One region of the Flindersiella endophytica genome, then DNA from elsewhere that is predicted to be linked to it. Evidence: riboswitches for the same ligand, from Rfam matches in the RefSeq annotation. Region 1 holds a riboswitch; each other region holds the start of a gene.
What was found. A riboswitch is a leader RNA that binds a small molecule or an ion and turns the genes downstream of it on or off. The one in region 1 is predicted to bind ZMP and ZTP.
Positions count from the first base shown of each region.

Region 2: another riboswitch for ZMP and ZTP. It lies ahead of ACYVF6_RS29190 (hypothetical protein); the one in region 1 lies ahead of ACYVF6_RS15360 (serine hydroxymethyltransferase).
Region 3: another riboswitch for ZMP and ZTP. It lies ahead of ACYVF6_RS45855 (cyclodeaminase/cyclohydrolase family protein); the one in region 1 lies ahead of ACYVF6_RS15360 (serine hydroxymethyltransferase).

Region 1 covers NZ_BAAGYY010000013.1:666,037-676,276, reverse strand. The annotation lists gene ACYVF6_RS15385 (ScyD/ScyE family protein) at 115-1,224, shown strand; gene ACYVF6_RS15380 (M4 family metallopeptidase) at 1,630-3,180, shown strand; gene ACYVF6_RS15375 (N-acyl-D-amino-acid deacylase family protein) at 3,387-4,955, shown strand; gene ACYVF6_RS15370 (type III PLP-dependent enzyme domain-containing protein) at 4,952-6,175, shown strand; gene ACYVF6_RS15365 (GNAT family N-acetyltransferase) at 6,197-6,931, shown strand; gene ACYVF6_RS15360 (serine hydroxymethyltransferase) at 7,020-8,282, opposite strand; ZMP/ZTP riboswitch at 8,318-8,416, opposite strand; gene ACYVF6_RS15355 (YbaB/EbfC family nucleoid-associated protein) at 8,675-9,325, shown strand; gene ACYVF6_RS15350 (hypothetical protein) at 9,322-9,648, shown strand; gene ACYVF6_RS15345 (immunoglobulin domain-containing family protein) at 9,661-10,240, shown strand, end outside.
Region 2 covers NZ_BAAGYY010000024.1:284,515-294,754, reverse strand. The annotation lists gene ACYVF6_RS29195 (ABC transporter ATP-binding protein) at 1-931, shown strand, start outside; partial or broken gene ACYVF6_RS29190 (hypothetical protein) at 891-1,997, opposite strand; ZMP/ZTP riboswitch at 2,016-2,103, opposite strand; gene ACYVF6_RS29185 (enoyl-CoA hydratase/isomerase family protein) at 2,126-2,920, opposite strand; gene ACYVF6_RS29180 (LacI family DNA-binding transcriptional regulator) at 2,969-3,982, shown strand; gene ACYVF6_RS29175 (ABC transporter substrate-binding protein) at 4,417-5,397, shown strand; gene ACYVF6_RS29170 (hypothetical protein) at 5,408-6,322, shown strand; gene ACYVF6_RS29165 (discoidin domain-containing protein) at 6,217-8,451, shown strand; gene ACYVF6_RS29160 (CaiB/BaiF CoA transferase family protein) at 8,455-9,627, shown strand; gene ACYVF6_RS29155 (hypothetical protein) at 9,624-9,860, shown strand; gene ACYVF6_RS29150 (sugar ABC transporter ATP-binding protein) at 9,857-10,240, shown strand, end outside.
Region 3 covers NZ_BAAGYY010000044.1:205,151-215,390, reverse strand. The annotation lists gene ACYVF6_RS45890 (TetR/AcrR family transcriptional regulator) at 1-157, shown strand, start outside; gene ACYVF6_RS45885 (LysE family translocator) at 150-842, opposite strand; gene ACYVF6_RS45880 (GNAT family N-acetyltransferase) at 1,082-2,284, opposite strand; gene ACYVF6_RS45875 (VOC family protein) at 2,340-2,780, opposite strand; gene ACYVF6_RS45870 (helix-turn-helix transcriptional regulator) at 2,817-3,248, opposite strand; gene ACYVF6_RS45865 (bifunctional 5,10-methylenetetrahydrofolate dehydrogenase/5,10-methenyltetrahydrofolate cyclohydrolase) at 3,245-4,096, opposite strand; gene ACYVF6_RS45860 (hypothetical protein) at 4,102-4,443, opposite strand; gene ACYVF6_RS45855 (cyclodeaminase/cyclohydrolase family protein) at 4,440-5,033, opposite strand; ZMP/ZTP riboswitch at 5,058-5,140, opposite strand; gene ACYVF6_RS45850 (hypothetical protein) at 5,219-6,184, shown strand; gene ACYVF6_RS45845 (GNAT family N-acetyltransferase) at 6,181-6,723, shown strand; gene pyrE (orotate phosphoribosyltransferase) at 6,720-7,244, shown strand; gene ACYVF6_RS45835 (GyrI-like domain-containing protein) at 7,263-7,790, shown strand; gene ACYVF6_RS45830 (DUF3048 domain-containing protein) at 7,810-8,802, shown strand; gene ACYVF6_RS45825 (sporulation protein) at 8,810-9,469, shown strand; gene ACYVF6_RS45820 (ABC transporter substrate-binding protein) at 9,655-10,240, shown strand, end outside.

The DNA.
Region 1 (10,240 bases):
CCGTGAACCGGTAGGTGTGTCAAGCGGGCTTTGCCGCTGATCTGTAACCGGCGCAACGGATCCTTGCCTAGTTCTTCGTCGGGGTGTTCTGTCACCCCGAGGAAGGACCGCACCATGGCAAGACGGATCGGAGTTGCGATCGCCGCGTGCGCTGCGCTCGCCCTCTCGCTCACAGGAATCACGTCCGCGCAGGCGGGCAACGGGGTCACCACGGTCGCGCGTGGCCTCGACAACCCGCGCGGGCTCGCGTTCGCGCCGGACGGCTCGCTGTACGTCGCGGAGGCGGGGCGCGGTGGCACGGGACCGTGCTTCGCCGGACCGGAAGGTGGCACGGTCTGCTTCGGCAAGACCGGAGCCATCACCCGCGTCAAGAACGGCTGGCAGAAACGGGTGATCACCCGGCTGCCGTCGATCGCGGACCAGAACACCGGAACGAACGCGATCGGACCGTCCGACGTGGCGTTCCGCGGTGACAAGCCGTACTTCACCGTAGGACTCGGCGCCGACCCCGCCATGCGCGCCGGGCTGCCAGGGCTCGGGCAGCAGGCCTCGGGGTGGCTGCTGCGTGGCAAGGGGAACGGCGGCTGGATGCAGATCGCCGACATCGCGGGCTACGAGGCCGCCGCCAACCCGGACCAGGGCGAGCCTGACAGCAACCCGAACTCCGTGGTCGCCACGGCGTGGGGCCAGGTCGTCGCCGATGCCGGAGGCAACTCGCTGGTGCGGGTGTCCCCGAGCGGCGCAGTCAGCACGGTCGCGACCTTCCCCAGCCGAATGGTCGACGCGCCACCGTTCCTCGGCCTGCCGCCGGGGACGCAGATCCCGATGCAGCCGGTGCCGACGTCCGTCGTGCGCGGCCCGGACGGCGCGTACTACGTCGGGGAGCTGACGGGGTTCCCGTTCGTGCCCGGCGCCGCTCGTGTCTACCGCGTGGTTCCCGGAAAGGCACCGACGATCTACGCGGACGGCTTCACCAACATCATCGACGTCGGCTTCGGCAAGGACGGCAAGCTCTACGTCCTGGAGATCGCCAAGAACGGGTTGCTCTCCGGCGACCCGACCGGCGCTCTCATCCGGGTCGGCCACAACGGTTCGCAGCACGTCGTGATGAGCGACGGGCTGACGGGGCCGGGCGGGCTGGCGTTCAAGGGACGTGCCGCCTACGTCAGCAACTGTGGCACCTGCGTGGGTACGGGCAGCGTGCTGCGGATTCCGCTGTCCTAGCAGAGAAGGGCGAGGTGGGGATTCGGCCGGTCAGCCTCCGGCCGGATCCCCTTTTTCAGGTCCAGGGCGGCGAGTTCAGCTTGGAAAGAAAAAGGGGACATTTCGGCGCTTTCGGGAGAGCCAGTCAGCAGAGGTGGTTCCAATTTAGGCAGCTTTAGGCCAATTCCTACTACACATAGTCGTCAGACAATTTCAACACGTGCCATTTGGTAAAGAGTAAGCAATGGTTACTGCCCAGTACTTTCTTGCCGCCATGCCCGCTTGACAGCGTTCTCAGCGAAACGGATGCGTTCCGCTGCGTGACCCCACTACGTGGCGGGACATTACGAGGGAGGGCCATTGAGGCGCACGGTACTAAGCGCCGGAGGCGCACTGGTGACAGTGCTCGCTCTGGGATCGATAGGAATGGCAACAGGCGGCGCTGCCCTTGCCGGCTCGGGTACCCCCTGGTCGGACAGTGTCGAGAAGCCGACCACGGACTCGGCTATCGCCAAGGCGCGCGCCAACGTCACCGCAAACGGTGGCAAGCTCGGATTCACCAAGGGCCAGTCGCTTTCGACGGTGGACACCATCGTCGAACGTGACGGCTCGAGTCACGTGAGATTCAACCGGACCTACAACGGACTGCCGATCGTCGGTGGTGACTTCGTCGTCCACCAGGACGCCGGCGGAAAGTTCACGTCCGCGAGCGGAAAGTTCGCGCCGTCCGGCGCGATCCGCACCGGCATCTCCACCAAACCCGGCGTCGCGGCTCCGAAGGCCGCCGACGCGGCGGCCAAGTCGGTCGCCTTCAAGGTCGCCACGTCGAAGCCGACGCTGGTCGTCGATGCCACAGGCGCCAAGCCCCTGCTGGCCTGGAGCGTCGACGTCCGAGGTGCGCGGAAGGGCGCTCCGGCAGGCGAGCGTGTCTTCGTCGACGCCACCTCGGGCAAGGTGACGCGCAGCGTCCCGACCGTGCTCAACGAGGCCGGCAAGGGCAAGAGCCTCTACCTCGGCGAGGTCGCCGTCGACACCACGAAGGAGGGCGAGCAGTTCACGCTGATCGACCCCGTACGCGGGAACGGTGCCACCTACGACGCCAAGGGCAGTGACAACCCGGAGGACAACAAGTTCCTCGACGACGACAACAACTGGGGCGACGGCACCAACAACGACGCTGCTTCCGCGGCTGTCGACGCCCACTTCGGTGTCGCCGAGACCTGGGACTACTACAAGGAGGTCCACGGCCGTAACGGCATCGCCGACGACGGCAAGGGCGCCAAGTCCTACGTTCACGTGAGCCAGAACTGGTTCAACGCCGCGTGGGACGACTCCTGCTTCTGCATGCTCTACGGCGACGGTGACGGCACCACGGCCGGTCCGCTGGTCGAGCTCGACATCGCCGGTCACGAGATGAGCCACGGCGTCACCAGCCGTACGGCCAACCTGGACTACAGCGGCGAGTCCGGCGGTCTCAACGAGGCCACGTCCGACATCTTCGGAACGATGGTCGAGGCCCACGCCAACAACGCCGAGGACGTGCCCGACTACGTCATGGGCGAGGAAATCTTCCTCGACTTCGACCCTGCCAAGAACTACATCCGCCGGATGGACAAGCCGTCGATGGATGGCCAGAGCGCCGACTGCTGGTCCGCCGACGTCGGTGACCTGGACGTGCACTACTCCTCCGGTGTCGCCAACCACTTCTTCTACCTGCTGAGCGAAGGAAGTGGCACGAAGGAGATCAACGGCGTGGCCTACGACAGCCCGACCTGTGACAGCTCCACGGTCACGGGAATCGGGAACGAGAAGGCCGCCGCGATCTGGTACAAGGCGCTGACCGAGTACATGACGTCGACGACCGACTACAAGGGTGCCCGCGAGGCCACCCTGTCGGCCGCCAACGACCTGTACGGTGCTGACAGCGCCGAGGCCAAAGCGGTCGCGGCCACCTGGACGGCCGTGAGCGTCGCCTGACAACCTGTTTGGTCGGCGAAGACCCCGGACCCGAGCACGGGTTCGGGGTCTTTGGCGGGCCATAATCGGTCCAGGCCACATAGCTGATTCCTGCGATCGGCTAGAACTGACTGTGAGAGGTGTTGGGAAGCAGTTCCGCCACCGCCCAAAGAAGCAGTACACGTGCGGTTTTCCGCTCAAGCAGTCACGGAGAGAGGCGACTCGCCATGTATGACGTTCTGATCACCGGTGGCGCGGTCGTCGACGGCACGGGTGCCCCGCCCGCCCGGGCCGACCTCGCCGTCTCCCAGGGCCGGATCGCCGCGCTCGGCGATCTGAGCGATGCCACCGCACGGACCGTCATCGACGCGACCGGCCGGCTGCTGTTCCCCGGATTCATCGACGCCCACGTGCATGTCGACGCCGTGCTGCAGCGCGCGGACGTCCAGGAGGCCATGCTGCGGCAGGGGATCACCACGGTGGTGCTCGGCCAGGACGGGCTGTCGTTCGCACCCGGCTCACAGGCCACCGTCGACTACGTCGCCCAGTACTTCGCGGCCGTCGACGGCCAGCCGCCCGCGGAGTTCACCGGTGGCTGCTCGGTCGCCGACTTCCTGTCGTCCTACGACATGCGCACCTCGATCAACGTCTGCTACCTCGTGCCGCTCGGGACCGTGCGCCACGAGGTGATGGGCCCCGACAACCGGCGCGCCAGCATCGACGAGCTGGCGGCGATGGTTCGGCTCGTCCAGACCGGTCTCGACGAGGGCGCGGTCGGCGTCTCCACGGGCCTGGAGTACGTCCCGGGCGTGTTCGCCGACCTGACCGAGCTGACCGCGCTGTGCAGGCCGGCCGCGCGGTGGAACGCACCGTACGTCTCGCACTTACGCAGCTACGCCGACGGCCGCGCGCCCGGCATGACCGAGGCGCGGATCCTCGGCCGCGAGAGCGGCGTGCCCGTTCACGTGTCGCACTACCGCGGCAGGAGCGAGGCGCTGCTCGCCCAGCTGGAGCGCTGTGCGGCCGACGGGGTGGACGTGACGTTCGACTCGTATCCCCATTTGTTCGGAAACACCATCCTCGCGATGAAGGCGCTGCCGCCGCGCGTACAGGAGGGTGGCGTCAAGGCGACATTGCGCCGGCTGGCCGACACGGCCGTACGCACCGAGCTCGAGCAGACCTGGTTCCCGGGCATCGAGACGGAGCTGGCCGAGGCGACGCTCGGCTACGTCGCCAGCGAGCGCTACCGCTTCCTGGAAGGGCTGTCGCTTGCCGAGGCCAGCAAACGGACCGAGCTGGGGCTCGGCGAGCTGGTCTGCGAGCTGCTGGTGGCGAGCGAGCTCGCCGTCGGCTGCATCATCGGCTCACCCGGTGGAGGCACCGAGGACGACATGCGCGCGCTGGCCAGGGACCACAGGCACATGGCGTGCTCCGACGGCATCTACCTCGGCGGGCATCCGCATCCGCGCGGCTGGGGCGCGTTCGCGCGGTTCCTCGGCAGGCACACACGCGAGCTGGCCGACTGGGACTGGGGGCGCGCGGCGATGCATCTTGCCGGTCGTCCGGCGTCGCGGTTCGGGCTGCGCGGCCGCGGCCAGCTGGTGCGGGGCAACGTCGCCGACCTCGCCGTGATCGATCCGGAGTCGGTCGGTGACACCGCGACTTATGCGAACCCGCGCAGCCTCGCGTCCGGCGTCAGCCACGTCCTGGTGGCGGGCCGGCTGGTGCTGGCGGATGGCGTGCTGACCGGTGCCCGAGCCGGTCGAGCGGTACGACGAGGAGAGGCCGGCCTGTGACGCTCGAAGGTGTTTCGTACGACGCCGACGTGTTCGGCGACGATCTCGCGGAGCTGCGCAAGCAGCCCAACCGCATCGCCGACCAGGCGAGCCTGTTCGACCTGACGTTCCCGGCGATGGTGCTGCGGGCCTCCGCGCTGGAGTCCAACGTCGCGACGATGGCGGCATGGTGCCGGTCGCACGGTGTCGAGCTGGCACCACACGGCAAGACCACGATGTCGCCGGAGATCACCTACCGGCAGCTGGCGGCGGGCGCATGGGGGATCACCGCGGCGACCATCGACCAGGTGCGTACGTTCGCCGAGATGGGTGTGCGCCGGGTGCTGATGGCCAACCAGCTCGTCGATCCGGCGGGGATCGCCTGGCTGGCTTCGGCGTTGAACGCCAACCCGGCGTTGACGGTGATCGGCTACGTCGACACGCTGGACGGGGTCTCGCTGCTGGATCGGGCGCTGGCCGCCTCCGGACTGTCGCGCCGGCTGCCCGTGCTGGTGGAGCTCGGCGTGCCGGGCAAGCGTACGGGCGCGCGCACGCACGAGGAAGGGGCCGCGGTCGCGCGGGCCGCCGCTGCGACCGGAACGCTCGCGGTGGTCGGCTGTTCGGCGTTCGAAGGCGTGGTCGGCCATGCGCGTGACGAGGCGACGATGGACGCCGTGGCCGAGCTCTGCTCGGCGGTGCGCCGGCTCGGGCTGGAGCTCGCGGGGTCCGGGGTGATCTCCGGCCCGCCGATCCTGAGCGCCGGCGGCAGTACGTACTTCGACGTGGTGGCAGCCTCGCTGTCGGGCGCGGAGCCGGCGACGGTGGTGCTGCGCAGTGGCGGCTACGTCACCCACGACGACGGCCTCTACTCCGTGGCGACACCGCTGCCGTCCGACCTGCATCCCGCGATCGACGTGTGGGCGTACGTCCTGTCCCGCCCGGAGCCGGGTCGCGCCCTGATCGGCGCCGGCCGCCGCGACGTGCCCTTCGACGTGGCCCTGCCGATCGTGCGCTTCGCCGAGTCCGTGACGGGCGAACGTCGCGACACCTCGGGCGTCGAGGTCTCGCAGGTCAACGACCAGCACGGCTTCCTCGACCTGCCCCCGTCCTCCGACCTCGCCGTCGGCGACCGCGTCTGCCTCGGCGTCGCCCATCCCTGCACCGCCTTCGACAAATGGCGGCTGGTGCCGATCGTCGCGGACGACGGCAGGATTCTGGAGATCGCGCACACGTTGTTCTGAGGCGCGGCTACCGTTTGCCGGATGGACGATCTCGAACGTGCGGTGCGCAACGCCGCCGCGCTCTGGACGGCTCTCGCCGAGGCCCGCGGGAACGAATACGTGCGTACCGACGGGTTGCTCGTCGTCGAGGGTGGCCGGCGCGGCCGTCGCGTGATGATGCTGTCCGGCGAGCCGGCCGATGCCGACGTCGCCGAGGCCGCCCGGCAGGCGACCCTACCCTCGCAGGCCGGCGTGACAGTGGAGGACTCGTTCGGCACCGTCGATCTGACCGAGCAGGGCCTGGTCAAACGCCAGCTCGCGGTGATGATCCGGCATCCCGCACCGCTCCCCGCGCTGCGGCCGTCGGCGGTCAGCGTCTCCGAGATCGACGGGCCGGACCTGCTGACCGTGGTCGAGCGGATCGGGGTCGACGGCTTTCCGCTGGAGACGTTCCAGCCGTACGAGCAGGGGACGGCGTTCCCGGCCGGGCTGCTCGACCGCCGGGACATCCGGTTCTTCCTGGCCGAGTGGGAAGGTGAGCCCGCGGGCATCACGGTCATCGTCGAGGCGGGCGGCGCCGCGGGCGTCTACTGGGTCACGACGCTGCCGGACTACAGGTCGCGCGGCATCGCCCGCGCGATGATGCACACCGTGCTCGAGCGCTACGCCGACCGGCCGGCGACACTGACCTCGGCCACGGCGGCGCGGCCGCTGTACGAGTCGCTCGGCTTCCAGACGCTCACGATGGCCAACTGGTGGATCGCCGCAGCTTCCTAGCCGTCGCCGCGTGCGATCACAGACGAAACCGGCTGGGCGCGGCTCATGGTCGAGCCGCACCCAGCCGGTTCGTTCAACGAAGGGTCGGTCAGGCAGGCCAGCCGGGGATCGGGAAGGCGGAGCAGAACTCCTTGACCTCGGCGGCGATCCGGGCCAGGGCGTCGTCGTCTTCCTTCTTGCCGGCTTCGATCGCCTCGTCCATCCAGGCGGCGATGCGCGGCATGTGGTCGGCCTGCATGCCGCGGGTGGTGACGGCCGGCGTACCGATCCGGATGCCGGACGGGGACCAGGGCTTGCGCGGGTCGAACGGCACGGTGTTGAAGTTGAGTTCGATACCGGCCTTGTCCAGCGCCTTGGCCGCCGGCTTGCCGGCGATGTCCTTCTTGGTCAGGTCGATCAGGATCAGGTGGTTGTCGGTACCACCGGAGATCAGGTCGAAGCCGCGCTCGTTCAGCGCGTCGGCCAGGGCAGCGGCGTTGGTGACGATCTGCGCCGCGTACGTCTTGAACTCGGCTGTCGCCGCCTCGTGCAGGGCCACCGCGATCGCTGCCGTCGTGTGGTTGTGCGGGCCGCCCTGCAGGCCGGGGAAGACGGCCTTGTCGAGCGCCTTCGCGTGCTCCTCGTCCGACAGGAGCATCGCGCCACGCGGGCCGCGCAGGGTCTTGTGGGTGGTCGTCGAGATGACCGGGGCGTGCCCGACCGGCGTCGGGTGGGCGCCACCGGCGATCAGGCCGGCGATGTGGGCAATGTCGGCGACCAGCAGCGCGCCGACCTCCTGCGCGATCGACGCGAACGCCTCGAAGTCGATCAGCCGCGGGATCGCCGTGCCGCCGCAGAAGATGACCTTGGGCCGTTCCTTCAGCGCCAGCTCACGCGCCGCGTCCATGTCGATCCGGCCGGTCGCCGGGTCGACGCCGTAGTGCACCGGACGGAACCACGTGCCGGTCGCCGACACCGGCGAACCGTGCGTCAGGTGGCCGCCGTGCGCCAGCTCCAGCGACATGAACGTGTCGCCCGGCGTCATGAACGCCAGGTAGACGGCGAGGTTCGCGGGCGAGCCGGAGTAGGGCTGTACGTTGGCGTGCTCGACGCCGAACAGCGCCTTGGCCCGCTCGATCGCGACTTCCTCGACCTCGTCGATGAGCTGCTGGCCTTCGTAGTAACGCTTGCGCGAGTAGCCCTCGGAGTACTTGTTGGTGAGGACGGTGCCGGTGGCTTCCAGTACGGCGCGAGAGACGTAGTTCTCGCTCGGGATCAGCCGGATCTTCTCGAACTGCCGGCGCCCCTCCGCCTCCACGAGCTCGGCGATCTTCGGGTCGGCATCGGCCAGACGAGTCGTCAGGTCGGTCATCGTGCTTCCTCCTGGGTCAGCGTTGGTTCCAGCGACCCAGACACCCAGGCGCGCGGTGCCGGTACGGGCTCTTGCGTCTCGTACGCGGCTCCCCGGTGGTCGGTTCCACCCCAGCGCCAGTCGCCGCGTACCCCGACGAGCCTAGTGCAGCCATCAGCGGAGGGAGCGGAGAGATGCGGGTGCTGGTGCGGCTCCTGGTCACGGTGGTGAGAAGGAGCCGCTTTCTGGTCGTGTCCCTTTTCAAGGGACGTGGCCAGGCGCCACCGCGCGGTCCGTTACCGGCCGCACCTGTGCCGCAGGTCTGAACCTTGACACTGTCCGGCATCGCCGCGATACAGTCGGCTGGTCGGTACTGGGGCCGGTCTGACTGGGGCAAGCACGGGGTGGAATCGATGCAGACAGGTGAGTCACGCTCGCTTGGCGAGCGGATTCTGTATGCCCAACGTGAACTGTCCGCTCAACTGTTCACCGCCGAGGATCGGCGAAAGGTCCTACGCATCACCGTCGACGGCACGCAGCGAGTGAAGACCGTCGACCTGGACCCGTGTTGGGCAAAGTCGATTCAGTCACAGAATCTGGCTCGCGAAGTATTCGCCTGCCACATGCGGGCCCGCGAAGATTCGGCAGCAGCAGCCGAGACAGTGTACGCAACCGCTGGCCTAGACAACCAGGCTGCGAGCGACGCAGGAGCCGTCATTCGTACAGCGGTGGACACCATTCCCGAAGCTTCAGACCTGATCCGGCGCCTGCAAGCGGAAACAGTGCGCTCGGAACGTGCCCGTGGTGCGGTGGCCGCCGAGTTCGACCTTCGCGGAGAGCCGCACCGCGTGGACATCCGCGCTCGTCACGCGACGGAAGTCGAGCCGGCCCGACTTGCCGCGGATATCTGTGCCGTACTGCAAGAGTGCGGCGAGGCGGCAGTCAGCCGCCGGGTCGAACTGGCGTCCGGTCTGACCGACGGCCGGTCCTTCGAGGACCGTGCCCAGGAACGGCTCGAGGAGTTCAACCAGACACTGGCCGCACTACGAGCGAGGTTGCCTTGACGAAAGAAGTAGATCGCCCTGCGATCCGCACAGCCGGTGATGAGTTCTTCGGCGTCGGGGGAGACATGTGGAGAACTGCCGGCAGTTTCGACGAGGAGCCTGTGTTCCTTCGTGCTCGTGACTGGGGCTACCAGGGCGAGGGCTCGGATCCAGACAGTTCGTACGAGGCCCTGCGGGCGAAGGTGCGTGACTTCCTTCGGGATGGTGCGGACGCATTTGGCGAGCTCCGCACCGTGCTCCACAGCGTCGCCGCCCGAAGTGAGCAAGCCGAAGAAACCAGTGCTGCCGAGCTTCTGCGCATCGGTCGCCGTCTCAACGAATAAGGCGGATCGCTCATGAGCGACGAATACCTGACTGATGAGCAGGAACAATACTACCGATACAACCCGAGAGTTCCGGTAGACGAGTACAAGGATCGATGGAATCGGGCCACCCGCGCCGATCCTCCGCTCAATCGAGAGCCGCCTGGTCCCGCCAGCGTCCAACTTGTTGATGTCATTATGGGGTACGCACCGGCTGACATAGCGGATAGATGGCTCGAGGTCCGGAAATTCCTCATGGATCCGGGAGATCCGGCCCGACTTCGGGCCGCTGCTGATGCCTGGTGTCCAGAAGGCAGAAGTGGTGGCACCGGATCGCTGTACGGTATGGCAAAGGCTTGGAACCGTAAGCTGCACGACTCGATGTATGAGCTCAAACTTCGATGGTCCGACAGTGCCTCTGAAGCCTTGGAAAGTTATCTGAACGACAAGGTGGATTCCGATTGTCTCGGTCCACTCGAAGAGCATTGCGAGAAGATCGCCATCGCGCTCAGGGCCAAGGCCGAAGCCCAGGAAGCGGCGAAGAAGTCGGTCGATGGCATGCTGATAGATCTTGCTAGCAGCAGCGGGGCTGGGTTGCTTGTAGGGGCGGCGC
Region 2 (10,240 bases), on a different contig from region 1:
CGGCGAGTCGGGCTGTGGGAAGTCGACGCTCGGCCGGTCGATCTCGCGAATCCTGAAGCCGACCACGGGTCGGGTCCTCTACCGGGACTCCGCCGGCGCCGTCACCGACCTGGCCCGGCTGGGATACCGGGAGCTGCGGCCGTTCCAGCGGGACATCCGCGTGGTGTTCCAGGATCCGTTCTCGTCGCTGAACCCGCGGATGACGTTGCTGCAGATCGTCGGCGAGCCGTTGCGGGCGAACCGGATCGCTTCGGGGTCGGAGCTCGAGCACCGGGTCGCGGAGATGCTGACGCGGGTGGGACTGTCGCCGAAGTACATGGACCGGTTCCCGCACGCGTTCTCCGGTGGTGAACGGCAGCGGGTCAACATCGCCAGGGCGCTGATCCTGAACCCTCGGCTGGTGATCGCGGACGAGCCGGTGTCGGCGCTGGACGTGTCGGTGCGGGCGCAGATCCTCAACCTGCTGAGGGATCTGCAGGAGGAGCTCGAGCTGACGTACCTGTTCGTGTCGCACGACCTGTCCGTCGTGGAGAGCGTGTGCGACCGGGTTGCCGTGATGTACCTCGGCAAGCTCGTCGAGCTGGTGGAGACCGCGTCGCTCTACTCCACGCCGCGGCATCCGTACACCGAGGCGTTGCTGTCGGCCGTGCCGCGGCCGGATCCCCTGCTGCGCGAGACCGGACGCCGGATCCGGCTGTCCGACGACCTGCCGGATCCGGCGAACCCGCCGGCCGGTTGCTCGTTCCACACGCGGTGCACGTATGCGGTGGAGGGTACGTGCGATGTGGCCGGCTCCGGGCCGGCGCTCGACGAGATCTCGCCGGGGCATCGGGTGGCCTGCCTGCGTACGGACGAACTGTCGCTGGCAGGTGTGAGTGGTGTCAGGGATGTCAGTGGTGGAACAGCCGGAGGCCGGTCCGGGCGAGCGTGATGCCGTGTTCCCGGCAGACGGCGGCCACGTCGCCGGAACGGATCGAGCCGCCGGGCTCGGCGATGTACTTGACGCCGTGGCGGTGGGCGTGGTCGACGTTGTCGCGGAACGGCAGCGCGCCGTCCGACACGAACGCGACGCCGGTGAGTTGCCTGATCCACTGGTCTCGTTGGGCGGCTGTGAGCTCGTCCTCGAGGTAGCGGATCTGCTCGTTGATCCGGTCCTGGCGTCTGGTGCCTGGCGGGAACGTCAGTGCGCGAACGGCGGGGTGACGGCGCAGCCACCAGGTGTCGGCCTTGGCGCCGCCGAGCCGGGTGCAGTCGACCCTCGACTGCTGGCCGGCACCGATGCCGAGCGTTGCGCCGTCGCGTACGTAACAGACGGAGTTGGACTGGGTGAAGCGCAGAGTCGCCATGCCCAGCAGGAGATCCGCTGCGGCGCGTGGTGGAATCGGGTCGCCGGTGACGAGCTCGAGGCTGCCTGCGTGGAGCTTCGGCTGGTCGCGGTCCTGGGTGAGGCGCAGCCCGAAGACGTCGCGATGCTCCTGCTCGGGCGGCGTGAACGACTGGTCGGCCTCGATGACGAGGAAGCTTCCGCGCTTCTTCCTGGCGAGCGTGGCGACCGTGCCGGGCGCGTAGCCAGGAGCGACGATGCCGTCGCAGACCACAGTGGTCAGCAACTCTGCCAGCTCGGCGTCGACGGGATGCGAGACGGCAGCGAAGTCGCCGAACGACGACCTGGGATCGGCGTCGCGGGCCCGGAGGTAGGCGCTGGCCAGGTCTCCGGGATCGGCGACGCCGTACAGCTCCGCCGTTACGTCGTCGATCGGGCCGGCCAGGGCGGTGCCGGCGGGGGAGACGTGCTTGAACGAGGCGGCCGCGGGTATGCCCAGCGCGTGGGCGGCTTCGCGGACGAGTTGCCAGCCGTTGAGGGCGTCGAGCAGGTTGATGTAGGACGGCTGGCCGTTCAGCACGGTGATCGGCTCGGTGCCGGGGGTGACCGGGGTGGCTCGGGCGGCCTGGTGGGGGTTGGTGCCGTAGCGCAGATGCATGGTTTTGGTTGCCTCCTCAGCTGCTGTCGCTGACGGAGGCGCCCAGGCGTTCGACGCTCGCGTCTTGTTTGTGCGGCCGCTCCCCGGTGGTGGTCCACCTTCGCCAGTCGCGGCCGTTCTCCTACTGTACCTAGCGTCCCTGGCTAGTTCCCCTTGAAAGCGGGGTCGCGCTTGTCGATGAACGCGTTGATGCCTTCCTTGGCGTCGGTGCTGGCGAAGAGGTTGGACAGCACCTGCTGCTCGACGGTGAGACCTGTCTCGAACTCCATCGCGAGGCCGTCATCGATCAGGCGCTTGGCGGCGCGGGTGGCGAGCGGTGCCTGGCCGGCGATCGTTCCGGCGAGCTCGACGGCCTGTTCGTACAGGCGATCCGGCTCACAGACCTGGCTGATCAGGCCGAGGGCTTGCAGTTCGGCCGCGGTGGCGAAGCGGCCGGTGAGGACGAGCTCCTTGGTGAACCTGGAGCCGGCGGCGCGGGCCAGGCGTTGCGTACCGCCGCCGCCGGGGAGCAATCCGAGCTTGACTTCGGGCAGGCCGAACTTCGCCTTCTCGGACGCGACGATCAGGTCGCAGCAGAGCACGACCTCGAAGCCGCCGCCGAGGGCGTAGCCGTTGACGGCCGCGATCGTGGTCTGGGGGAGGCGTTCCAGGGCGGAGAACACCTCGCGGCCGAGGCGTTGGTAGTCGTCGAACGCGGGCCGGCTCACGTTGTGGTACTCCGTGATGTCGGCGCCGGCGATGAAGCCGCGTCCGGTACCGGTCAGGACGAGCACGCGGATGTCGTCGTCGCCTTGGAGCGCGGCGAAGTAGTCGCGGAGCCGCTCCAGGATGCTGCGCGACAGCGCGCCCAGCGCCTCTTCCCGGTCGATCCGCAACACGGCGACGCCGTTCGCGTGGCGTTGCTCGACGAGGTGGTCGTGCAGGCGCTGTTCGCTCATGGCCGGGTCTCCTTCACGATCGCGTTAAAACGTTTCTACACTGAAGCCGTGTCCACGATCGTCGAGGTGGCCCGGTTGGCGCAAGTGACGCCGTCGATCGTGTCCAGGCTGCTCAACGGCGACCCGTCGCTGCGGATCCGGCCCGAGACGCGCGACCGCGTGCTGGCGGCGGCCGAGGAACTGCAGTACGCGCCCAACCATGCGGCCCGGGCGCTGCGTAGGGCTTCGGTCGGCACGTTGGGGCTGGCGGTGCATGACATCCACAACCCGGTCTACGGCGAGATCATCGCCGGCGCGGAGGCGGAGGCCAGGCAGCAGGGCAGCATCCTGATCCTCGCCGACGTCGACAGTCTCGCCTCCGACGACACCACGTTCCGCCGCGTCGTCCGCGGCGGCGCGATCGACGGGCTGATGTTGCAGCGCAACGGCGAGGCGTCCGACCGCGTGGTCGAGCGGGTGGCGGGCGCGCGGTTGCCGCTGGTGATCCTGAACGAGCGGGTCCGCCCGCCGTTGTCGGGTGTCGCGGTGGAGGACCGGCGGGCGGCGGCACTGGCCACGCGGCACCTGGTGGCGCTAGGTCACCAACGGGTCGCCCACCTCGAGCTCGGCGGAGGCAACTCCCGAGCCCGCGACCGCCGCGCCGGCTGGCGCGACGCCATGCGGGAGGCAGGCCTAACTGTGTCCCCCGACCTCCTCCGCGTCGGTGGCGTCCGCCCCGAGACGGGGTACGTCGGGCTGATGGAGCTGCTCACCACGCGCCAACGCCCGACCGCGGTCTTCGTCGGCACCCTGTTGTCTGCGATCGGTGCCCTGACGGCGGCGAGAGAGGCGGGGCTGGAGGTTCCCGGCGACCTGTCCATCGTGGCCTTCCACGACGCCTGGTTCGCCGAACACGCCAGCCCTCCACTGACCGTGGTCCGCCTCCCCCTGCGCGAGATGGGCGCCAGAGCGGTCCGCCTCCTCGGCGAGATCACCGGCGGCGCCGGCCCACGCCAGATGACAGTGACCGATCCGGCCCCCGAACTCCTCCGCCGCGGCTCCACCGCCCCACCCCGCGACTGACGGCTTCGGCGGCCGAGCGCCTGCACCTCAGTTTGCGGTAGCCGCAACCAGCCGCCACCGTAGCTGCCCGTCACGGCAGCTTCCCATCACCGCAGCTGCCGGCCGCTGCGGGCTGCCGATGTTGCTCGTGTCGCGGTGGCATCGCAGTGCTGGCTTTCGCCGCTGGCATCGGACGCGACTGGTTGTGGTTGCTGTCGATCGCGATGGTGGCGAGCTGCCTGCACCTGGGCTTGCGGTGGCCGCAGCTTGCCGCCACCGCTGTTGGCCGTCATCGCTGCTGGTCGCCGTCGCGGGCATTTGTGGGCGCTCGCTGCTCGGCCGGCGGTGGGCGGCCGGTTGTGGCCCGGAGGGTTGACGGTGGCCGTCGCGCGGCGATACGACGGAAAAACGATTTCCTTCTTCCGTCGGTTCCGGGTGTGCCAAGGAGGCGCGACATGGCTCGATCTCGCCGGACGTGGTTCGTGGCGGCCGCCGGGTTTGTACTGCTCAGCCCCCTCGCAGCGGCGTGCGGAGACGATGCGGGCGCGGGGGACAACCCTTCGATCAGCCTGATCGTCGGGCTGAAGGGGGATGCGTTCTACGGTTCGATGGCCTGCGGTGCCCGGGCCGCCGCCAAGCGGGCAGGCGCGACGCTCGATGTTCAGGGCCCTGGCAAGTGGGACGCGCCCGAGCAGATCCAGGTGCTCAACTCGGTCATCGCGAAGCAGCCCGATGCGATCCTCATCGCTCCCGTCGACGACACCGCGCTCCAGGCGCCACTCGAGGAAGCAGAAGCCCAGGGCATCAAGATCGTGCTCGTCGACACGACGCTGAAGGATCCCAAGCCGGCCGCCTCCCAGGTCACGTCCGACGATCAGCTCGCTGGTCAGCACGCCGCCGAGGAAGTGGTCCGCGAGACCGGCGGCAACGGTTCGGTGATCGCGATCAACACTCAGCCAGGCGTGTCGACCGTCGAGGCCAGGATGAAGGGGTTCGAGGCCGGCCTGAAGCAGGCACCCGGCCTGAAGTACCTCGGCCGCCAGAACGTCGGCGACGACGCGGCCAAGGCCGCCACCGCCGTGACGAGCACGCTGGCGGCCCACCCCGACCTCTCCGCCGTGTTCGCCACCAACACCCTCACCGGCCAGGGCGCCGCCACCGGCATCAAGAACGCCAACAAGACCGGCGAGATCAAGCTGGTCGGCTTCGACGCCAACCCGAGCGGCGTCGAGGCACTGGAGGACGGCACCGCCCAGGCCCAGGTCGTCCTCAAGCCGCTCGACATCGGTACCAAAGGCGTCGAGCAGGCGATCAACGCGCTGAACGACAAACCGGTCGAGAAGCTCATCCGTACCGACTCCCTGATCGCCACCAAGGACAGTCTCGCCACCAAGCCCGTGAAGACCTACCTCTACAACGACAGCTGCACCGGCTGAGGAGCCCATCATGCGACGTGGACTGAGAATCTCCGTTGCCCTGCTCGCCGCCCTGCTGGCCGCCGTCGTACAGGTGAGCCCGGGCAGCGCGGGCAAACCGCAAGCGACCTCGCCGGCCGACACCTACTACCGCGCGCTGCTGCTCAACACGCCGTTCGTCGAGTCCACCTGGGACGCCGCCGTGGGCTCGTACCGCATCCAGGACTTCTACGTCGTCGGCGTCTTCGGCAACGCCGTCCTGCTCACGAACGGAACCTACGACGAGCAGCTCGCCGGCGTCAGCAAGGAAACCCTGCGCGACCACACTGTCCGCTCGATCGCCTTCGCCGCCGCCAAGAACCGCTGGGTCGACCCGAACGGCAGCTGGGGCAAGACGATCTACTGGGACTCCACGATGGAGACCTACTTCGTCGCCGCGGCGAAGATGGTGTGGCAGGACCTCGGCCAGACAACCAGGCAGCAGGTCGACACCATCATCCGCTCCGCCGCCGACAACATCGTCGACCTCGGCGCCAACAGCCCCGAGACCAACGGCCTGGCCGGCGGGTACGTGGGCAACACCCGCATGGAGGAGATGGGTGCGCGCAGCATGCCGCTCGCCGCCGCCCTCGCCTGGCTGCCGGACGACGCCCGCGCGAACGAGTGGCGTGAGTGGCATGCCCGCTGGATGCTCAACCTGGGTGCGCTTCCGCAAGCAGACAAGGCGAATCCAGCGGTCATCGCCGGCCGCCCGTCGAGCAGTGGAGCACCGCGCACAACATCTTCGACACGTTCATCATCGAGAACCACAACTCGTGGAACCCGATGTACCAGCAGTCGATGGGCGCGTATCCCGGCCGCAACGCCGTGCAGTTCCTCCTCGCCGGCAAGCAGCTGCCCGAGGAGATCCTGCGCCAGCCCAACGATGACCCGCTCTGGAACGTGATGGCGCAGCTCGGCACCGACGCCGGCGTCGCGCAGGACTTCATGATCGACGACCGGCATCACCTGTACGGACGCGCGCTGCTGCCGATCACCTACCGCGCGACGGTCGCCCGAGACCGCTACGCCGCCCGCGCCGAGGCGATGCTCGCCGACCGGCTGCTGCCGTACGTGCAGTACGCACCGTCCGGCCGGCTGACGAAGTTCAGCGGCGAACCGAAGTACGAGCCGGAGGCCCGCGCCGAGGTGGCCATGTCGTACCTCCTGCACGCCTGGAGCGACAGGCTCGGCGGCCCGGTCGAGCCGGTGAGCCAGGAGCAGTACTTCAGGCACTTCGCCGGAGTCGTCGACTACGGCACCGGTCCAGGCCTGGTCGCGCACCAGACCGAACGCGCGCTGTCGGGCGCGTTGAGCAAGCCCGGCTTCGTGAAGTTCGCCTACCTGCCGCAGCACGACGACTGGCTGTTCGACGTCGCCGGCAAGAGCCCTGCCCTGCTGCCGTCGGTCGACGCCACAGTGCAGGCACGCGCGGCCCACGTCTACACCAAGGCACGTGACGGCCTGGACGCCTCGGCGACCGCGCTGCGCACGTCGCAAGGTGTTACCGGCTTCACCACGCTCCCAGACGGCACGGTCGTCTACGCGACCAGCGGTACGGGCGCCGGCGAGGGCGTGCTGCGCCTGTACAACCTGACCATGCCCGGCGTGCCGGGCCTCGACGGCGACCGAACGTTCAGCTGGAACGGCGGATCGACCACGCTGGCAGCCGGACTCGGCGACGGCGGCGTCGACGACGTGCGGCTCCCCGCGACAACCGCCCGCTACGTCAGAATGTCCGGCACCAAGGCCGCCACACAGTACGGCTTCTCGCTGTGGGAGCTCGAGGCGTACGCCGGCGCGAGCGCCAACCTCGCCAAGGGCAGGCCCACCACGGCCTCTTCCAGCTCCGCGGGCTTCGAGCCCGCCAAGGCCACCGACGGCGACCCCGCCACCCGCTGGGCGGTCGCGACCGACCAGCGCCTGGACCCCGGCTGGCTCGCCGTTGACCTCGGCCGGCCCCAGCAGCTCGACCGGGTGAACCTGCGCTGGGAGACCGCGTACGCGTCCGCCTACGACGTCCAGGTCTCCGACGACGGCCAGACCTGGCGGACCGTCGCCAGCGTTCCGAAGAAGCAACACGCCAACGGCACCTGGCTGAACGTCGACGGCCGCGCGGGCTTCGTCGTACGCGGCAGCGGCAACCCGATTACCGTCACCCCGACCGGCGTGGTGCTCTCCGACGGCCCGGCAACGGGTGCGGCCGGCATGGTGGTCGAGGGCTACCCTGCCGAGACGACGGACCAGACGGCCGCGCACGCCGGCACGCCAGCGCCCGTTGGCGGCCCGGCGGGCTTGGCGGCCAGCGTCGTTGGTGGGCACCTGTCGCTGTTCAACCTGACCGCCTCACCGATCACCAACGCGACGGTGACGATTCCCCATCAGGGCAAGGCGATCACGCTGTACGAGGGTACGCAGCGGACCGCCGCGGGGAGCACGAGTTACAGCGTCTCCGTGCCGGCCGCCGACGCTCGGGTCGCGCCCGCACGGTTCACGATCTCCGGGCGTAACGGCGCGGAGGCACCGGCGGGTGTCACGGCGGACGTGGCCGGCTCGGCGACAGTTCGGCTGACCGCGCCGGACGGCGCGCCCGCCGAGCTCCACGTCACGTCGCTCACGACCGGTGAGGCCAGGGACGTCTATCTGACGCCCGGCGGCACCAGGACCGTGACGTTCGACGGTCCGGTCTTCCCGACGAGCGACCTCGCGCGCGACCGGACGACGTTCCCGACGTCTCCGCGTCCGGCCGACATGACCGAGCCCGGCAACGCGGTCGACGGCGATCCGGCGACCGCGTGGCGGCCGGGCGCGACCGGCCGGATGGTCGTCGATCTGGGTTCGGCGCGCCAGATCGGCACGGTCGGCCTGGACTGGACGACCGGTGCCGTGCCCAACGTGCGTGTCGATGTGTCCACCGACGGCCTGACCTACGTGCCGTTCAGCGGGTCGCCCGCGACCGCACGCTATGTCGCTGTTGTCGTGACCGGCTGGCAGAGCAGCCAGGCCGAACTGCGTGAACTCACAGTGGAAAGGTGAGCGATGCCTGGAGCTCTCGACGGGATCAGGGTCCTCGATTTCAGCCAGATGATGCTGGGTCCGTTCGCGACCCAGCTGCTGGGTGACCTCGGTGCCGACGTCATCAAGGTCGAGCGGCCGGTGACCGGCGAATGGGAACGCGGCCTGGCGATGCTGGGCGAGCTGCTGAACGGTGAGTCGGCGGCGTTCCTCGCGATGAACCGCAACAAACGTTCGGTCGCTCTCGACCTGAAGGATCCGCGTGCCAAGGACGCGCTGCTCGCCCTCGGCGCGACCTGCGACGTGGTGGTCGAGAACTTCCGTCCAGGTGTGCTCGACCGGCTCGGCCTGGGATACGAGGATTTCAAGGCGGTGAAGCAGGACATCATCTACTGCTCGGGATCGGGCTGGGGCCAGGACACGCCGGCCGCGAGAGAACGGCGCCCCGGCCAGGACCTGCTGATCCAGGCGGCGTCCGGACTCGCTTACCACACAGGCAAAGCGACCGAGCCTCCCACGTTCGCGGGCACCTCGATGGTCGATGCCAGCACCGCGCTGACGCTGGCGACCGGCGTACTCGCGGCCCTGGTGGCGCGCGAACGTCAGGGCATCGGGCAGCGCGTCGAGGTCGACTTGTTCTCGACGGCGATCGCCCTGCAGTGCCAGGAGATTTCGGCAATCGTCAACCAGGGCAAGGAAGCGCCGCGTTCGGAGGAGGGCATCGCCTCGCCGTGGCTGTCGGCGCCATGCGGAATGTACCGGACCGCGGACGGCTGGCTGGCGGTCGCGATGGCTCCGCTCGATCAGATCGCGAAGCTGGTAAGGGATCCGGACCTGGCCGAGCTCGACGCATGGATCGACCGTGACGAGGCCAAGCGCCGGCTGGACGCGGTGTTCCCCACCCGGACGACGGACGAGTGGCTGGCCGAGCTGGGCCCGGCCGGCGTCTGGGCGGCCCGTGCGCGCACGGCCACCGAGGCCGTCGACGAGCTGCGCGAGCAGGGCTCGCCGCTGATCAGCACGGTGGAGCACCCGGAGCACGGCACCATCGAGCTGATCAGCTGTCCGATCACGATGTCGGAGACCCCGTGGTCGGTACGCCGGCCGCCGCCGGTTGTGGGGGCGCATACGGCGGAGGTGCTGGCGGAGGTGCTCGACGCGGAGAGCATTCAGGCGTTGCTCGGGGAGAGCGCATGAGCGGACCGTTGCTGGAGGCGCGCGAGCTGACCCGGGTCTGCGGCCACGTCCAGGCGCTGCGCGGTGCCGACTTCGTGGTGAACGAGCGTGCGGCCGTCGCGCCGATTGGGTGTCCGATCACGATGGCGGAGACGCCGTCGTTGGTACGTCGGCGGCCACCGGTTGTGGGGCCGCATCCGGCCGAGGTCCTCGACGCCGAGAGTGTCCAGGCGTTGCTCGGAGAGTGCGCATGAGCGGACCGCTGCTGGAGGCCCACGAGCTGACCCGGGCCTACGGCCACGTCCAAGCGCTCCGCGGCGCCAGCTTCACCGCGTACGAGGGTGAAGTCGTCGCGCTGATCGGGGACAACGGCGCCGGGAAGAGCACGCTGGTCCGCTGCCTGTCCGGCACCGAGCTGCCGAGCGGTGGCGAGGTGCGGTTCGCGGGGGAGCAGGTCGCGCTGGACTCGCCGGCAACCGCGCGCCGGTTCGGGATCGAGACCGTCTTCCAGGACCTCGCGCTCGCTCCCGACCTGGACTCCCCGGCCAACCTCTTCCTCGGCCGCGAGGTGCGCAAGCACGGCTTGCTCGGGCGGCTCGGCGTACTCGACCGGTCGCGGATGCGTACCGAGGCC
Region 3 (10,240 bases), on a different contig from region 1:
GATCGCGGCCGGGCAGCTCGAGCGGAACGTGGAGCCGAAACTCGTGTCCGACCTGCTGTTCGGCACGATGTGGTACCGCCTGCTCGGCGGACACGCCCCCGTCGACGACCGCCTGGCCGACGACCTGCGCGAGGTCGCCCGCCGGCTGCTTACGTAGTCATTCGCGCGAGGCGGACGGCGAGGCCGATGAAGACCAGGCCGGTGATGCGGTCGAGCGTACGGCGGACGACGCCCCTGGCCAGCAGGCCGCGGATCCGGTCGACGAGGGCGACGAACAGCATCCACCAGACCAGGGCCGAGAGCACGGTGATCACGCCGAGTACGAGGACCTGCGGAGCGACTGGCATCGAGCCGTCGATGAACTGCGGGAGGAGGCTGAGGAAGAAGAGGGCCGCCTTTGGGTTCAGCACGTTGCCGACGAAGCCCTGGACGAACGCCTTGCGGCGGCTGCCGGTTGGGGTGGGCGGTGTTGGTGCGTTGGGCTCGGCGTTGGTGTTGGGCTCTGCCTCAATGGCGGGCTCGGGTGCGGTTTCGGCTGAGGCTTTGGTGTCGCGCGGCTTTCGGGACGCAAGCAGCGCGTGCACGCCGAGGTAGACCAGGAACGCGGCACCGATCAGCTTTACGACGGTGAACACCGTCGCGGATCGGGCCAGTAGGGCGGACAGGCCGAGGGCGGCGGCGGTGACGTGAACGCATAGACCGCACAGCACGCCGAAGGCGGCCGAGCGACCGTAACGGCCGCCGCGGGAGGCGTGCCGCAGGATGAGCGCGAAGTCCGGGCCGGGTATCGCGTGCGCGATAGCGACCGTCAGAAGAAAACCGAGTAGGACCGTCGTCGACACGTCTTCCATCCTGCCGGGTGGTGGCAACAGGTGGTCGGTGTTTCGCTGACGGCCGCGCCACGGTTGGCTTCCACCGACCGCCACCACGGCCGATCGTCCACCACGGCGCGGCGCTGGTCGATCGGGAACAGGTGGAGCGGATGGCGGCGCCAGCTGAGTCAGAGCAGCCGGAAGCACAGCGCGGGGGTAGGCGGCACTGCAGCAGCCGGGGCGAGCGGTGGGCGTAACGGGGCAGCTGGTCAGAAGAAGTTCTGGCACCACGGGGTCGGGCCCTGGAAGATTCTGGTCAGGGCGGCGACGTCGGCCTCGGTGGCGCCCATGAGCAAGCCGCGGCGGAAGAGTTGGGCGGGGTTGGACCAGCCGGTGTAGAGGGCGGCGAGCTGGCCGATTCCCATGGCTACCGCGGGTGCCGAGGTGGTGGTGGGCTCGAGGGTGCCTTTGCCGTCACTGACCGCGAGGGTCCAGCGGCCGGTGTTCCACGCCGCTCCGGGGTCGGTGAGGTCAAGGCGGACCTCGGCCGAGACGGAGTCGTCGTAGCCGCGGGCGGCGATCGCGCCCTGGGCGTCGACGAGGCGGGTCATCCAGCACCAGCCTTCGCCGTGGGGGCGGGTGCCGCGTTCGCTGAGTTGCATGGTGAGGGCGCGGTTCTGCGGCGCCACGAACGTGATCGTGCGCGCGACGGGATAGTGGCCGGCCAGCAGGCGGGCGAAGGCCAGTTCGGTGTCGAGGTCGGAGGCGACGTGATGCCCCACCGCGAGCCGGAAGAACTCGCGGTTGCCGCTCGACTCCTTGTGGGAGAACGTGATCGACCCCGTGAGGCGCCCGGAGTGCTCGGCGACGTACGCCTCCTGGATCCCCGGGTAGCCCAGCATCCGCCGGGTCGCGAAGAAGTCGCCGTACGAGAGGTTGCCGGGCTCCTCGCACGCGAGCGAGTCGTGCAGCGCGCGCATCGCGGGCAGGTCGGCCTCCTCGGCCGGGCGGACGACGACCGGGGACGACGGCTTGGGCAGGTCGGCGAAGTCGCGCAGGTCGACTTCGTACTCCGGGAACGAGCCGGCGACCTCCCAGCCGTGCCGCCGGTAGAACGTGTGGTTCATGGGATAGAGCGTGGCGATCACCTCGCCGCGTTCGCGCATCGCGTCGAGTGCGGCGGCGACCAGCCGCGAGCCGACACCGCGCTGCCGGTACCCCGGGTCGACCGCGACGCCGGAGACGCCGCCCATCGGCACCTTCCGGCCGCCGAACCACTGGCCGAGCTCCCAGATCGAGAACCGGCCGACCAGTTTGTCGCCGTCGGTCGCGACGAGGCGCCGGTCGAGCGGGTTGTTGGAACGGTCGTCGTCCTCGTCGAACGCCGACGGCCGGGCCGAAAACGCCAGCTGGCTGAGCTGATGCAGCGGCTCGCGTTCGTCCTCGCGTGCGGTTCTTACCTCGATTCCCACAGAATCGGACGATATCTGGCGAGCCCAGCCGTCGGACAGTGGATTTCCGCGCCGGCTACTTCCAGGCGACCGACTCGTCGAGCTGCTCGCTCGGCTGCGTCAGGCTGTACCAGTTGCCGGAGTCGTCGCGGAAGATCGCCTCGACGCCGTACGGACGGTTCTCCGGCTTCTGGATGAACTCCACGCCCTTGGCCGACAGCTCGGCATACGTGGCGTGGCAGTCGTCGGTGTTGAACGCGCCCGCGCCCAGCACGCCCTTCGCGATCAGCGCCTTGAGCTGCTCGGCGGACTCCGGATCCATCGACGGCGGGCCCGGGACCATCAGCGTGAGCTGCAGCTCGGGCTGGTCCTTCATACCGACAGTGACCCAGCGCATGCCGCCTTCGCCGAGCGTCATGTCGAACCGCTCTTCCAGACCCAGCTTCTCGGTGAAGAACTTCTTGGCGGAGTCCTGGTCGAGTACCCACACCGTTGCCAGGCCGAGGGACGTGATCATGCTGTTCCGCTTTCTACGTAGGGAGATGTGCGCTTCTCACGCTAGGTCTTCCCCGTCCGGAAGGGCTTCTTGATTCTTGCGGAAGCCACCGGCCCAGAAGAGTACGAAGCAGCCGGGGATCGGCGGCGGCCCGGAGCTGCGCGCCGACGCCTGGAACTCGCCGGGCGTCAGCCCGGTCTGCTGCTTGAATCGCGTGCAGAACGTGCCGAGGCTGGTGAACCCGACCAGCATGCAGACCTCGGTGACCGTCAGGTTCGCCGACCGCAGCAGCTCCTGGGCGCGCTCGATCCGCCGGCGGCTGAGGTACTGACCGGGCGTCTCACCGTAGGCCTGCTTGAACAGCCGTACGAAGTGGTAACGCGAGTAGCCCGCGGTCGCCGCCACGGCGTCCAGGTCCAGCGGCTCGGCCCAGTCGCGATCCATGGCGTCCTTGGCGAGCCGCAGCCGGCGCAGCAGCGCGGTGTTCACGCTCCGATGCTGGCACGGCTCCCAGGTGCGGTCACAGCGGCGGTGACGGTGTGTCGTAGCAGTACTGCGGTCGTGACGGGTCCGACGCCGCCGGGTACCGGGCTCAGGCCGCCCGCCACCGGCTCGACGGATGCGGCGTCGACGTCGCCGACCAGCTTGCCCTCCGGCGTGGGGTTGGTGCCGACGTCGATCACGTACGCGCCGGGGCGAACGTGCCGATCCGTGATCAGGCCCGCGCGACCGGCCGCGACCACGAGGACGTCGGCCTGCCGGGTGATCGCGGCCAGGTCGGAGGTACGGGAGTGCGCCACGGTGACCGTCGCGTTCCGGTCGAGCAGCAGGTGAGCCACGGGCTTGCCGACGACGGTCGAACGGCCGACGACCACAGCGTGCCGGCCGGCCAGATCGATCTCGTGGTGGTCGAGCAACGCGAGGACGGCGGCGGCCGTCGCGGGAGCGAACGCGGGCTGCCCGGCGGCGAGCCGGCCGAGGCTCAACGGGTTCGCGCCGTCGACGTCCTTGGCGGCGTCGATCGCGCCGGCGAGCTGCTGGGCGGACGGCAGGCCGGCCGGGAGCGGCGACTGGAGCACGATGCCGTGCACGGCATGGTCGGAGTTCAGCTGCCGGAGCGTGGCGCGGATGACCGAGCCGTCGGGTTCGGCCTCGATCACCTCACAGTCGACGCCGACCTTGGCCGCGGCGTTGGAGATCGTACGGACGTACCACGCGCTGGCCTCGTCGCCGCTCACCACCACGACGGCCAGCTTCGGCGGCGTGGGGCGGGCCGCGACAGCCGAGGCGACCTCGGCGCGGATCGCGGCCGCCGGTGCCTTGCCGTCCAGGCGCATGGCGGTCACTTGACGACCTCCTCACGCACAGCCGCGATGGTCGCGGCGGCTCGGGAGACGAGGCAGTCCACGCCGCCGACGGCAGCTGGGCCGCCGAGGTGGACCTCGACGTCGACGCGGGCAGTGGTCGCCACGGCGCTTGCGGCAGGAGCAGGAGCAGCAGGAGCAGCGGCACCGGCACCGGCAGAAGCAGCGGCAGGAGCAGGAGCCGCGGCAACGGCAGCGGTGAGGGGGTTGCGGTTGCCGATCTGCAGCGGCTCCTCCGCGAGCTCGATCAGCTGGGCCGAGGTGACCTCGGCGTGGATCGCGGGTGGCGGGGGGTTGGCGGTCAGGTGCGCGGCGGTCACGTGGCGATCTCCCTGCGGACGGTCGCGACGATGGTGGCGGCTCGGGCTACCAAGTCGTCCACGCCGTCGTCGGCGGCGGGTGGGGAGCCGAGGTTGACTTCGACGTTGACGCGGGCGGTGATGGCTGCCGCGCTGGCAGCGGCCGCTGCCGCGGCGACGTCGGTGAGGAGGTTGCGGTTGCCGATCGGCAGCAGCTCTTCCGCGAGCTCGATCAGCCGGGTGGCGCCGGCCACGACGGCGGCGGGTGGGCGGGCGGCTTCGACCAGGGCGGACCGGATCGCCTGCTTGCGGGAGTCCTGCTGCTCGGGTGTGTCCTTCGGCAGCCGGTAGGCCTGCGAGACGACCTCGAACGCCTCGGCGTCCTCCGCGGCCAGCTGGAGCGCCTCGGCCCGGCGCTCGTCGGCCTCGGCGATGATGCGTTCGATCGTTGGCGCGTGCTCGGCGTATTTCGGGGACTGGCTGTAGCGGCCGACCATCGCGAGCAGCGCGGCTGCCTGGGCGGCCTGCAGAGCGGCGGCCGCGCCACCTCCGGGCGCCGGAACCTTGGCCGCCAACTGCTCGAGGAAGTCGCCGATGGTGATGTCGTGCAAGATCGATACCTCCGTGGACAGGCTCGGAAGCACCCAGGCGATCGATGCCGCTCGACTCGTGACCGCTCCCCGGTGGTGACCCACCTACGCCAGTCGCGGTTTCGGCCAGACTACCTCTGCTGCTCGCGCGAGTTGGGCTACGACTCTAAGCTCTACGAGTCCGACGTCCAGGGAGGGAACCAGCTGTGTCCGCGCAGCCACCACAGTGGCAGCCGTCGCCTCAGCAGCGGCGGCCGCAACCGGGGCAGCAGCCGCCAGGCCGGCAGCCGTCGCCTCAGCAAGGGCAGCAGCAGCGCCCACCGCAAGGCCCGCAGCAGGCAGGTCCCCCGCGCTCGCCCGGTGCCCGCCGCGGCCCCAGCGAGCCGGGCCGATCCACAGCGCCCCCGAACGGCACCGGACGCGGTCGGGTCGCGCTGGCCGCCGGCCTGTCCGTCGTCCTGCTGATCGGCATGTTCACCGCCGTCACCTGGGCCGCGATCGCCGCCGAGAAGCAGCGGGAGCGGATCGCCGCGCAGCCGAGCCCGACGCCGTACTCCGTCCCGAAGTCGGCGGATCCGACCGAAGCGCCTCCTGCGAACGTTCTGGCCAAGCTGCCCACGAAGCCCGATCTGTGCGCGAAGCTGCAGACCGCGCTGGCCGCCGAGCTTCGGCCAGGATCCGCCAAGCCCAACAAGACGAACGACGGGGAGCGCCAGAACTGCCGGTGGGGCTCGCTCGACAAGCAGCGGGCCACCTGGGTCGCGCTCGAGGTAAGCGTGTACCCGGATCGCGAACCGGCGACCGCGATCGCCACTGCCGGCCAGGAGCTCGCCGAGGACAAGGACTACGCCGCCGACACCAAGAGCAACGGCGGGTTCCACAAGAACGTCCACGACGTCAGCGGGATCGGCGACGAGGCCTTCGGCGACGACTCGAGCAACATCATCACAACCGATGACGTGGGCGAGAAGGAGGACGAGATCAACTACCACGTCGCCGGAGCGCACCTCTACGTCAGGTCGGGCAACGTCCTGATCGAGGTCAACTTCCTCGGCGCGACGTATCCCGAGACCCAGAACGTCAAGACCCTGCGCGGCACCAACCTCACCTACGAGCAGGCGGAGCCGAAGGCCAGGCAGATCGTCGAAACAGTCGTGGAGCAGCTCAAGTGAACGTCGAGCTGCGCCCGCTCGCGATCGACGACTGGCCGGCGGTCCACGCCTGGGCGAGCCGCCCGGAGGCCTGCCGGTTCCAGACCTGGGGCCCGAACACCGAGGACGAGACGCGGACGTTCGTCGCAAGTGCGGTCGCGGACGCCGCGCTCCAGTCGCCGCCGCGCCTGTTGTACGTCTTCGTGGTCGACGGCGACGTGCTCGGCAACGGCGCGCTGATCTTCCACAGCCGGGCGCAGCGGCAGGGCGAGATCTCCTACATCGTGCATCCCGATCGCTGGGGACGCGGCATCGCGAGCACGGCCGGGCGGGAGCTGCTGAGGATCGGGTTCGAGGAGCACGGCCTGCACCGGATCCAGGGCACCTGCGACCCGCGTAACGCCGGCTCGGCCGCGGTGCTGAAGAAGCTCGGCATGCGCTACGAGGGCCGGATGCGTCACACCCAGCGCATCCGCGACGGCTGGCGCGACTCGGAGCTGTTCAGCCTCCTCGAGGACGAGTGGGCCGAAGCCGGCCGCGGGATATCGTCGGGAGCGTGACCGAGCAGCCGACGGGTCTCGCGACCCGGATCTACGAGACGGCCCACCTGACCGGCGAGTTCCTGCTGCGTTCGGGTGTGACGACCAGCGAGTACTTCGACAAGTACCGCTTCGAGTCCGACCCCGCGCTGCTGCGCGAGATCGCCACCGCGCTGGCGCCGCTGGTCCCGTCGGACGCCGACGCGCTCGCCGGCCTCGAGCTCGGCGGGATCCCGCTGGTCACGATGTTGTCGCAGGTGACCGGGCTCCCGGCGTTGTTCGTACGCAAGCAGCCCAAGACCTACGGCACCTGCCGGCTCGCCGAGGGCGGTGAGGTCTCGGGCCGCCGGCTGGTCGTGGTCGAGGACGTCGTGACCTCCGGCGGCCAGATCATCATCTCGACCGGCCAGCTCCGCGAGCTCGGCGCGCAGGTCGACACCGCGGTGTGCGCGATCGACCGCGAGAGCGGTGGTGTCGAGAAGCTCGCGTCCGAGGGCATCGAGCTGCGCTCGCTGTTCCGGATCAGCGAGCTGCACAGCTAGACGATCTAGGACATCCCGATGGCGTTCGCCTCTACCGCCGCGACGCTCGTTGGCCAACAGTGGTTCCAAGCGGAGCAGAAGGAAGTGACGACGCCCGTGGAACCCACCATCACCACTCTGCCGGCCTTCGCAGTGGTCGGCATGAAGCTACGCGGCACCGGCGACAAGAACGAGTTTCCGCGGCTCTGGGATCGGTTCATGCCCAGGTCCGGGGAGATCAAGGACCTCTCAAGTCCCAGGATCGCCTATGGCGTCATCAGGGGCTACGACCCGGCGACCGGTCAGTTCGACTACCTGGCCGGGTTCGGGGTAGACAGCGCGGATGCGGTGCCCGAGGACATGGAGGCCTGGAACATCCCCACCCAGACCTACGCCGTGTTCGCCACGACCTTGCCGGAGGTCGGTCTGACGTTCGAAGCGGCCTACAAGTGGCTCGAGCAGTCGAGCTACGTGCGCGACGACGGCCCGGAGTTCGAGCGTTACGCCGAAGACTTCAGCGAAGCCAGCCCGAGGCTCGAGGTCTGTATCCCGGTCCAGAAGACCTGAAGGCCATATCGTCTACGAGATGAGCACTAGCAGTCACGCAAAGCGATGGATTTCGGTCGCGTTGCTGCTGACGGCCCTTGCCGGCTGCAGCTGCAGCCGGCAAGGTGCCGCACCGGCGAGCTCGCCGCCCACATCCAACGAAACGTCGAGCACCTCGCCGACAGCGTCAGCCAAACCGACCAACCCCACCAAGCGACCGGTGCCGGCGACGCCGACCGGCAAGCCCGTGCTCGCGGTGAAGCTCGACAACTCCAAGCCGGCCCGGCCGCAGACCGCGCTCGCGAGCGCCGACCTGATCTACATCGAGCCCGTCGAGGCCGGGCTGAGCCGGATCTGCGCGGTCTACTCCTCGCGGATGCCGAAGGCGGTCGGACCGGTCCGCAGCGCCCGCGAGTCCGACATCGAGCTGCTCGCTCAGTTCGGCCGGCCCGCGCTGGCGTACTCCGGTGCCCAGGGCAAGCTCAAGCCGCTGCTGGCCAGGGCCTCGTTCTACGACGTGTCACCGACGCGTGCCGGGTCGGCGTACTACCGCGGCTCCGGCCGGGTCGCACCCCACAACCTCTACGCCCGTACGTCCGGCCTGCTCGCGCGGGCGCCGAAGGCGAGCAAGGCCAAGGACATCGGCTTCCATCTCGGTGCGGCGCCGGCGGGCGGCAAGCCGCGGTCGAGCCTGCGGGTCGGATACACCGCGTTCCGGATCGGCTTCACCTGGACGAAGGGCGGCTACGCCGTGACGATGGACGGGCGTCGCGTGCCGTCGGTCCGGCCGGCGACGGTCGTCGTGCAGTACACCAAGATTCACAAGTCGAGGTTCCACGACCGCTGGGGCAACTTCTCGCCGTACACGCCGACGGTCGGCTCCGGCCGCGCCGTCGTGCTGCGCGACGGCAAGGCATACGACGTGCGCTGGTCGCGGCCGAAGGCGACGAGCGGCACTACGTTCACCACGGCCGACGGCAAGCCGATGACGTTCGGCAAGGGCCAGATCTGGACCGTCTTCGCCAAAGGTTAGGCGCGCGATGACCGAGACACAGCGGGAGCCGTATCCGACCATGGCGCTCACGCTGGCGAGCCGGCGGATCCAGCCGGGCGGCAAGCTGCTCGGCGAGCTGCGCCTGCGGGCAGCCGCGGAGCCGGTCGTCCTCCGGCAGGTCCATGCCCGTCTCTGGGCCAGGGTCTACGCGGACTTCGACGACGATGAGGGAGCTCACCACGTCCGCCTGCTCGACCGACCCATCGCCGGCGAACTTCGGCTCGGCGCAGGCGAAGAGAAGACGATCGACCTGCGACTGTCGGTCTCCTGGAGTACGCCGATCACGCTCGCGGGTGGCCGGGGGCTGAGGGGTCTGACCGTCTTCCTGATGCTGTGGGCCGACGCCGCCGTGCCGACCGGAGATGTCATCCGCGAGCTCCAGGTCGTCCCGCTGCCCTGGCAGGAGCGAATGCTGCAGGCCTGCCGGGAGCGCGGAATCGACTGGGACGTCACATATGCCTACAGCGGCAGCCAGATCCTGGTCCGCGAGCGCAACGGCCGGCTCCCGGAGATCCGCCTCGGCTGGCACGTTCACAGGCGCTGGGTCACGCTCGACGTCAACGGACGATCCATCCGGCTCACCCACCAGCGCGCCGACCGGGACGACTGGATGCCGTGGTTGAGCGAACGCCTGGCCGGGCTGTAACCCTCGAAGAGACCTTCGGGCGGGTCCAGATCTCGGCAGTATTCGCAAAGGTGTCGTACGTAGCTGATTCATAGGTCACGATCGGGTATGTCGTCGGGGTTTCTGCTTGACGTCCGGCGTGTGAAACTGCGAATGTTCAACGTGGTAAATCCATCTGAACAAAGCCTCTCGGAGGTGACCCGTCGATGACGACGTCTCAACCAGCGGGGCGGTCCACCACCGACCTGAGCCGGCGCACTCTCCTGCGCGGCGCCGGTGCCCTGGCGGCCCTCTCCACGCTCGCGGCCTGCGGCGGCAACACCGGCCGGCCTTCCGGCGGTGACAGCAGCAAGCCAACGATCGCGCAGTGGTATCACCAGTACGGCGAGAAAGGTACGCAGCAGGCCGCGCAGAAGTACGCCAAGGCCTACACCAAAGCCAACGTCGCCGTGCAGTGGACACCGGGCGACTATGCCTCGAAGCTGTCGTCCGGACTGCTGTCCGACAAGGGCCCCGACGTCTTCGAGAGCCAGCTCAACATCGCGATGGTGCGCAGCAAGCAGGTTGTCGCGCTCGACGACATCCTCGCCGACGTCAAGAGCGACTTCAACGAGGGCGACCTCGCGACCAACACCATCGACGGCAAGGTCTACGGCATCCGGATGATCGTGGACCCGCAGCTGATCTACTACCGCAAGAGCCTGTTCGACAAGGCCGGCATCAAGCCGCCGGAGACGATCGACGACCTGATCGCCGCTTCCAAGGAGCTCACGACCAAGGACGTCAAGGGCA